Regions from separate parts of the Erwinia pyri genome, predicted to be linked through region 1. Evidence: predicted binding sites of a transcription regulator. Region 1 holds the regulator's gene; the other holds the start of a gene.

Region 1 (4,441 bases):
GGGTTAACGGGCAGAGATGACATCCACGCCTGAAACATGGTACCAATGCGAGGCGACTTTTCTCAGGGAGGTATATGCATGTCAGCCAAACATCCGGTGATTGCCGTAACGGGATCCAGCGGGGCGGGAACCACCACCACCAGCCTGGCCTTCAGAAAGATTTTCCAGCAGCTTGGCCTGCATGCCGCCGAAGTGGAAGGGGACAGCTTTCACCGCTATACCCGCCCTGAGATGGACATGGCGATCCGCAAGGCACGGGATATGGGCCGCCATATCAGCTATTTTGGCCCGGAAGCCAACGACTTTGCGCTGCTGGAACTCACCTTTACCGAGTATGGCCGCACCGGCAGCGGTAAATCCCGCAAGTATCTGCATACCTATGATGAAGCGGTGCCGTGGAATCAGGTGCCGGGCACCTTTACGCCGTGGCAGCCGCTGCCCGAACCGACCGACGTGCTGTTTTATGAAGGGCTGCACGGCGGCGTGGTAACCCCGCAGAATAACGTGGCCGCGCATGTCGATCTGCTGGTCGGCGTAGTGCCTATCGTTAACCTGGAGTGGATCCAGAAGCTGGTGCGTGACACCAGCGAACGCGGCCATTCGCGTGAAGCAGTGATGGATTCAGTGGTGCGCTCAATGGAGGATTACATCAACTTCATTACGCCGCAGTTTTCACGCACGCACATTAACTTCCAGCGCGTGCCGACGGTGGATACCTCTAACCCTTTTGCGGCCCGGGCTATCCCTTCGCTGGATGAAAGCTTTGTGGTGATCCACTTCCAGGCGCTGGAAGATATCGACTTCCCCTACCTGCTGTCGATGCTGCAGGGATCGTTTATTTCGCATATCAATACGCTGGTGGTGCCGGGCGGGAAAATGGGGCTGGCCATGGAGCTGATTATGGGGCCGTTGGTTAAACGGCTGATTCAGGGCAAGAAAATTGAGTAACGCCCGGTAAACAGGCGTTACTCCTACGCTCAGCGAACTACTTTTCCTCTAATTCGATCACTTCGTAGCTGTGGGTCATATTGACCCCTTTACCCAGCATCAGCGCCACAGAGCAGTACTTCTCGGCAGAGAGATCCACGGCGCGCGATACGGCTTTGTCACCCAGCCCGACGCCGCTGACGATAAAGTGCAGATTAATATGGGTAAAGAGGCGGGGAGCCTCTTCACGCCGCTCTGAGGTGAGCTTCACCTCGCAATCCTTTACGTTATGGCGGCCCTTCTGCAGAATCGAGACCACGTCGATGGCGCTGCATCCGCCCGCGGCCATCAACACCATTTCCATCGGGCTTGGCGCTTTATCCCCGGAGTTTCCATCCATCAATACCTGATGTCCTGATGAGGATTCTCCCAAAAACGTTAACCCTTCAACCCACTTGACCCGAGCCTGCATAACAAATTCCTCTAATTCATTTAGTTAACTTCAGATTACGCTTTAGCCTGAAAAACGGCAATGCGGCAGTTTTCCCACTATGCTGAAGCGAGACAACAGAAGACACTCGTTGAAAGCTGTGCTACAAACAAAGCTGTAATATTTTCGTCAGTACTCTACAAGCACGACGAAACGGGACAACATAACGAGCCAGGCTTTTCACAGAGGCCCGAATACATTTCCTGATGGGAAACGCTTGATTATTTCAACGCCTGACAGGGAACTCTGCCCCTGTATTTAGGCACGATGACAACAGAGGATAACAGCGAATGGTTCTCGGCAAACCGCAAACAGACCCGACACTTGAATGGTTCCTGTCACATTGCCATATTCATAAGTATCCATCCAAGAGCACGCTGATTCATCAGGGTGAAAAGGCAGAAACCCTCTACTACATCGTCAAAGGCGCAGTAGCGGTGCTTATCAAGGATGAAGAAGGCAAAGAGATGATCCTCTCTTACCTCAACCAGGGTGACTTCATTGGCGAACTTGGCCTGTTTGAAGAAGGTCAGGAGCGTAGCGCGTGGGTACGTGCGAAAACAGCCTGTGAAGTGGCTGAAATCTCCTATAAAAAATTCCGTCAGCTTATTCAGGTCAATCCTGACATCCTGATGCGCCTCTCGGCACAGATGGCCAGTCGTCTTCAGGTTACCTCAGAGAAAGTGGGCAATTTAGCTTTCCTTGATGTGACAGGTCGCATTGCGCAAACTCTGCTGAATCTGGCGAAGCAACCCGACGCTATGACGCACCCGGACGGGATGCAGATCAAAATCACCCGTCAGGAAATTGGGCAGATTGTTGGCTGCTCACGCGAAACGGTAGGCCGTATTCTGAAAATGCTGGAAGATCAAAACCTGATCTCGGCACACGGTAAAACCATCGTTGTCTATGGCACACGCTGATCGGCTCTGATCCACGGCGCAACAGCCTCTGTTGCGCCTTTTTATTTGGTACGGAGTGATGTGGCGTCGACTGATCTATCACCCTGAAGTGAACTACGCGCTGCGCCAGACGCTGGTGCTCTGCTTACCGGTGGCTGTCGGCTGGCTGCTGGGTGACCTGCAACGGGGCCTGCTCTTCTCTTTAGTGCCTGCCTGTTGCAACATCGCCGGTCTTGATACTCCCCACAAACGTTTCTTCAAGCGCCTGCTCATCGGCGGAACGCTGTTCGCTTTCAGCAGTTTTCTGATCCAGTATCTGGGCGGAAAGGCGGTGCCTTTACCCCTCATCCTGTTCACCATGACGATGCTGCTGGGCATCACCGGCGAGATCAGCCCGCTGCATGGCCGGCTGCTGCCCGGCTCGCTGATCGCCGCTATTTTTACCCTCAGCCTGGCTGGCCGGATGCCAATATGGGAACCGCCAATGCTCTACGTGCTGGGCACCATCTGGTACGGCGTCTTTAACTGGTTCTGGTTCTGGCTGTGGAAAGAGCAGCCGATGCGGGAAACGCTCAGCCTGCTCTACCGCGAGCTGGCGGGCTACTGCGAAGCCAAATACACCCTGCTGACCAGGCTGACGGATCCGGAAAAGGCGCTGCCGCCGCTGCTGGCCCGGCAACAGAAAGCGGTCGATCTGATCACTACCTGCTACCAGCAGATGCATATGCTCTCCGCCACCCGCTACAACCATCACAAACGCCTGACCCGGGCGTTCCAGGTAGCGCTGGATCTGCAGGAGCATATTTCGGTCAGCCTGCATCAGCCTGAAGAGGTGCAAAAGCTGGTAGAGCAGAGCCATGCTGAAGCGGTAATCCGCTGGAATGCGCAGACCATCGCCGCCCGGCTTCGCGTACTGGCTGACGATATTCTCTATCACAAGCTGCCTGAACGCTTCACGATGGATAAACAGCTACAGGCGCTGGAGAAGATCTCCCGACAGCACCCGGACAATCCGGTGGGCACCTTTTGTTATTATCATTTCAGCCGCATCGGCCGGGTTTTACGTACCCAGAGGCCGTTGTATCAGCGGGATTTGATGGCGGACCGCCAGCGCCGTCAGCCACTGTTACCTGCTATCAGAAGCTATCTGTCGCTGAAATCCGCCGCGCTGCGCACCGCCTCGCGCTTTGCAGTGATGCTGACTTTTGCCAGCTCGCTGGCGCTGTTCTTTAATTTGCCCAAGCCTTACTGGATCCTGATGACGGTGATGTTTGTCAGCCAGAACGGCTACAGCGCCACCCGCGTGCGGATCCAGCACCGTGCGCTTGGCACGCTGGCGGGACTGATTATCGCCGCCATCACGCTGCGTCTTCAGGCGCCGGAATCTGTGGTGCTGTTGGTGATGCTGGCGATTACGCTTATCAGCTATCTGTTTATCCGCAAATTCTATGGCTTTGCGATGATTGGTTTCACGGTAACCGCGGTCTGGTCTCTTCAGCTGCTGTCGCTTAACGGCGCGGACTTCCTGCTGCCCCGCCTGCTGGATACGCTGATGGGCTGCCTGATCGCTTTCGGCGGCATGATCTGGCTCTGGCCACAGTGGCAAAGCGGCCTGCTGCGGCAGAATGCGCACGATGCGCTTGAAACCTACCAGGATGCGCTGCAGATGCTGCTGGGCAATGAGCAGGATCCGGTGAAGCTGGCTTATCAGCGTATGCGGGTGAATCAGGCGCATAACGCCCTGTTTAACTCGCTGAATCAGGCGATGCAGGAGCCGGGATTCGATTCGCGCTATCTTTCCGATATGAAACTCTGGGTGACGCACAGCCAGTTTATCGTGGAGCACATTAACGCCATGACCATACTGGCGCGCGAGCATACGATGCTGACCTCTTCGCTGGCAGAACGCTATTTGCAGGATTGTGAGGTGGCGCTGCAGCGCTGTCAGCAGCGTCTGGAATATGACGGGCCAGGCTCAGAAACCAACGTGATGGATTCTCAGGTCGAGCTGAGTCAGGGGCCGACCACTATTCTGGAAAGGCACGTAAAACGTATTCTGGGGCATCTGAGCGTGATGCACACCATCTCCTCGCTGGCATGGAGTGCCCGCCCGCATCACGGC
Region 2 (4,441 bases), 940 kb from region 1:
CAGGCCAGCGCCAGCTCCAGCCCACCGCCGAGGCAGGCTCCATGGATGGCGGCCACCACCGGCACCGCCAGTGAGGCTATCTCAGACATCACCTGCTGCCCTTCCAGCGCCAGCGCTTCCGCTTCTTTAGCCGTTGTGCAGCGGTCAATCATGGCGATATCCGCCCCGGCTATAAATGAATCCGGTTTGCCGGATATCAGCACCAGTCCGACAAGGTGGGGGTTGCTGCGCGCTTCGCTAATCACTTCCCGGATCTGCGCAGCAAATTCCGCTTTCAGCGTGTTCATCTTCTCGCCTGGCACATCAACAGTGATGACGCCGACGTTATCCAGCCGCATGGTCAGCCCAAAGGCTTTGCCGTTTTCCATTATTCCGCCTCCAGTACCATTGCTGCCCCTAAACCGCCGGCCGCGCAGGCGGTGACCAGCCCCAGTCCGCCACCGCGACGTCGCAACTCGTTCAGCGTCTGCGTGATCATTCTGGCCCCGGTGGCGGCAAAAGGATGCCCGTAGGCGATAGAGCCACCCAGCACGTTGAATTTCTCCTGGTCGACCTCACCCAGCGCATGGGGACGGTTTAACACTTCACGGGCGAAACGTTCATCAGCAAACAGATTAAGATTTGCCAGCGTCTGGGCGGCAAAGGCCTCATGCATATCAATCAGCGTCAGATCCCCGAGAGTGATCCCTGCCCTGTCGAGCGCTATTGGCGAAGCGTAGGAAGGGCCAAGCAGCATATCCTGCCAGACGTCAGTGGCGGTAAAGGCGTAGCTGCGCAGATAGCCAAGCGGCACCAGCCCCAGCTCACGCGCGCGCGCTTCCGTCATCAGCACCACGGCGGCGGCACCATCTGTCAGCGGCGTACTGTTGGCAGCGGTGACCGTACCGTGCTGGCGGTCAAAAGCGGGACGAAGGCGGGAATAATCTTCCAGAGAGGAGTTAAGGCGGACGTTATTATCCTTTGCAAAGGGTTTAAGCCAGGGCGGCACAAAAGCGGTCATCACCTCCCCCTCCAGCCGCCCCTCTTCCCAGGCCCTGGCGGCGAGCTGATGTGACCGGTGCGCCAGAGCATCCTGCTGCTCGCGGCTGATACCGTGGCTTTTCGCCATCTGCTCAGCGGTGTCGCCCATGCGTAAACCGGTGGAGTATTCCGCCACGGCAGGCGGTACAGGCAGCAGGTCCCGTGGGCGTAACTGGCTGAACAGTTTTATTTTTTGCGAGAATGTTTTGGCCTTATTAAGGTCAACAAGAGTGCGGCCCAGCTTTTTGCTGACGCCAATTGGCAACACGGAAGAGGAGTCTGCGCCTCCGGCGATGCCGGCCTGGATAGTGCCAGCCAGCAGGCTTTCCGCTACGTTAGCAACCGCCTGAAAACTGGTCGCGCAGGCCCGGCTGACGCTGTAGGCATCGGTGCGCACGTTAAGCCCGCTTCCCAGCACAATCTCACGGGCGATATTCGGTGCTTCCGGCATCTGCACCACCTGGCCGAAGACCAGCTGCTCAATCACCTCCGGCGGCAGTTCGCTCCGCGCCATCAGTTCACTGACCACCATTCTGCCCAGCTCAATAGCGGGGACGCCATGTAAGGCTGTGGCCTGACGGGCAAAAGGGGTACGGAGTCCGTGTGTAATGGCGATGCGTTCGCCCTGACGCGTCAGCAAAGGAAGTGCCTTGCTCATTCTGGTCACCCTTGAAATCCAAACGGCATCATTGCCAAAGAGGTCTGACCTCTAAGGTTAACCAGATTTCTGCGTTCTGCACGGTAATTAAGAGAAAATTGCGAGAGGAAACACGCTTCGGGAATAATGAGCGGGCAATGCCCGCTCATGGCGGGGATTAACGCAGGCCGAGCTGGAAAATCATCGTTTCTGCCTGGCAGCTGAAGATGAAGTCAGCCTCAAGCAGCACGCCAGCGGCCTGTTCGCTGAAGCGAGCCTCAATGACGCAGGGATCGGATTCTACCTGACGCGCTTTTTCAGTCAGCGTCGCCAGCGCCTCTTCCGCCTGCTGGCGGGTTTCATACAGCTTGCTCCAGCTGGCGGTGCAGTCGGTGTTGTCCATGATGGTGCCTACATCCACACAGCAGCAGGCGGCCGTTTCATTTGCACTGCATTTATTCAGAGCGTGAGTCATAAGTGATCTCCGGTTAGCCGCTACAACGGCAGAAGTAAAATATTGGGGTCTATTTTACGCCTGCCGGAAAAAGTTGTCTGGTCAGGGCCAGGGATAACGCCATTAAGTGACGAAAATCACAGTTAAAATTGATCTGAAACAAGTTAGACTAGGAACGCTCGATTTGGGTCCACACCTTTTTGTTAAGCAGATCGCTTTTTTTGGATCATTTTAGAAATATTTATAAAACAATATTGCAACATGAGCACAGGTCAGACCTATACTGGGGCCACTGGTCTGATTTGTTCGCCGTCTGTCAGCCCCTGGACTTTACAATTCCCTGTTACTTCATGTAACAGAGTTTAATAAAAATCAAATAAATGAGGTTGTGGTCATGAACCATAAAAACCTGTTTGCGAAATCTGCGCTCGCAGCTGCAGTGGCAATTGTTACGTCAAACGTTTATGCAGCCGGCTTTCAACTGAATGAATTCTCTGCCATAGGTTTGGGCCGCGCCTATTCCGGCGAAGGCGCAATGGGTGATACCGCAGCCTCTGCCAGCCGCAACCCGGCAACCATGGCCCTGATGGATCGCCCGATGTTCTCCATCGGCGCGGTGTTTATTGATCCTGACGTGAGTATCGACGGCGAAAGTCAGTCTGGCCAAAGCCTGAATGCCAATAATATTGCGCCAACGCAATGGGTACCGAATATTCATTATGTTCAGCCAATTAACGATCAATGGTGGCTTGGGGCTTCCGCAACCTCTAATTATGGTCTGGCGACGGAATTTAATAATGATTACGCAGCCGGTCCTTATGCCGGTAAAACCGATCTGCAGACCGTTAACTTTAATTTGAGTACGGCTTATCGCCTGAATCAACATTTTAGTTTTGGCGTGGGGTTTGACGCGGTTTATGCCCGGGCGAAGATCGAACGTTATGCCGGAGAAACAGGTCCGGCTCTGGGCTTGCCAGCAGATACGCAGATTGCACACCTCAAGGGTGAAGAATGGGGCTACGGCTGGAACGCCGGTATTCTGTATGAAGTTGATGATAATAACCGCTTCGGTTTTACCTACCGTTCCGAAGTAAAAATCGACTTTGATGGCGATTATAAAAGCAGTATTCCTGCCGCGTTTAACCCAATTAATCAGGCAGGCAATTTTGGCCTGCCTTACGGCACCAGCGGCAGCACTATTCCAGGCTCGTTAACCCTGAACCTGCCGGAAATGTGGGAGCTGTCAGGCTACCATAAAGTGGCACCGCAGTGGGCGGTTCACTACAGTCTGGCTTACACCAGCTGGAGCCAGTTCCAGGAGCTGAAAGCGACCGGAACCCAGGGACAGACGCTGTTCCAGAAAACCGAAGAGTATAAAGATGCCTACCGTATCGCCCTCGGAACCTCCTATTTCTATGATGAAAACTGGACTTTCCGCACCGGTATCGCCTTTGACGACAGCCCGGTTCCTGCCGAGAATCGCTCCATTTCCATTCCGGATCAGGATCGTCTCTGGCTGAGCGCCGGCGCCTCTTATGCCTTTAACCAGGATGCGTCAGTGGATGTGGGCCTCTCCTGGATGCATGGCCAGCACGTCACGGTTGAAGAAGGCGGCTATACCTTCAACTCTACCGGTAAAGCCTGGCTGTATGGTGCGAGCTTCAACTACAAGTTCTGATTACCTCTGCAAAAGCAAAAGGCCTCTCATAAGAGAGGCCTTATTTTATGGCATCGCAACGGGCTAGTTGGAATCGATATCGTCCAAATCGCCCTGAATGGCCGCCGCGTTCGGGTTTTCCTGCGGAATTAACTTACCATCGCTCGCCAGGAAGTCATGACGCTGGAAGTAAGCCGCGCGGACAAAGGCGTAAGGGTCCTGCGAATTACGCAGGATCGCGTCGGAATCGAGCAACTGAGCACGGGTCTCCACGCCTTCTAACGCCCACTTGCCTGCTGTCATCCACCAGGTCAGCCAGCTCAGTGGAGCATAGAGGTCATCGACCACCCCACCCACATCTTCACGCGGAGTAAAGCCGCCATAGCCCGGCACTTCAACATAGGGACCATAGCCAACGCCGTAGTTGCCCAGCGTACTGCCGAACCCGCGCGCCTCTTCTTTCGCCAGCTTGGGGTTCGCCATGCTCGCCACGTCGATAAAGCCGCCCATGCCCAGAATGGTATTCAGGAAGAAACGGTTAAAGTGGATCATCGCTTTATAAGGCTTGCCCTCAATAAAGTAGTTCACCATGGTGGAAGGCTCATCCAGGTTGCTGAGAAAATTACTCAAGCCGGTGCGGGCCGGTACTGGAAGATAGTCACGCCAGGCCACC

Evidence for each region. Region 1 encodes CRP, which controls carbon source genes, mostly activating them, when cyclic AMP is high. Its sites were predicted from a motif close to ATGTGANNNNNNTCACAT; they were not measured.
Region 2: the regulator CRP is predicted to act here: its motif matches at 2,237-2,254, upstream of Q3V30_RS06410 (YfcZ/YiiS family protein).

Annotation. Positions count from the first base shown of each region.
Region 1 covers NZ_CP132353.1:410,061-414,501, reverse strand. Annotated here, with positions in the region: gene Q3V30_RS01880 (YheU family protein) at 1-7, shown strand, start outside; gene Q3V30_RS01875 (phosphoribulokinase) at 79-948, shown strand; gene Q3V30_RS01870 (OsmC family protein) at 986-1,399, opposite strand; gene crp (cAMP-activated global transcriptional regulator CRP) at 1,708-2,340, shown strand; gene Q3V30_RS01860 (YccS/YhfK family putative transporter) at 2,399-4,441, shown strand, end outside.
Region 2 covers NZ_CP132353.1:1,352,752-1,357,192, reverse strand. Annotated here, with positions in the region: gene fadJ (fatty acid oxidation complex subunit alpha FadJ) at 1-368, opposite strand, end outside; gene fadI (acetyl-CoA C-acyltransferase FadI) at 368-1,678, opposite strand; gene Q3V30_RS06410 (YfcZ/YiiS family protein) at 1,836-2,132, opposite strand; gene fadL (long-chain fatty acid transporter FadL) at 2,506-3,789, shown strand; gene mlaA (phospholipid-binding lipoprotein MlaA) at 3,853-4,441, opposite strand, start outside.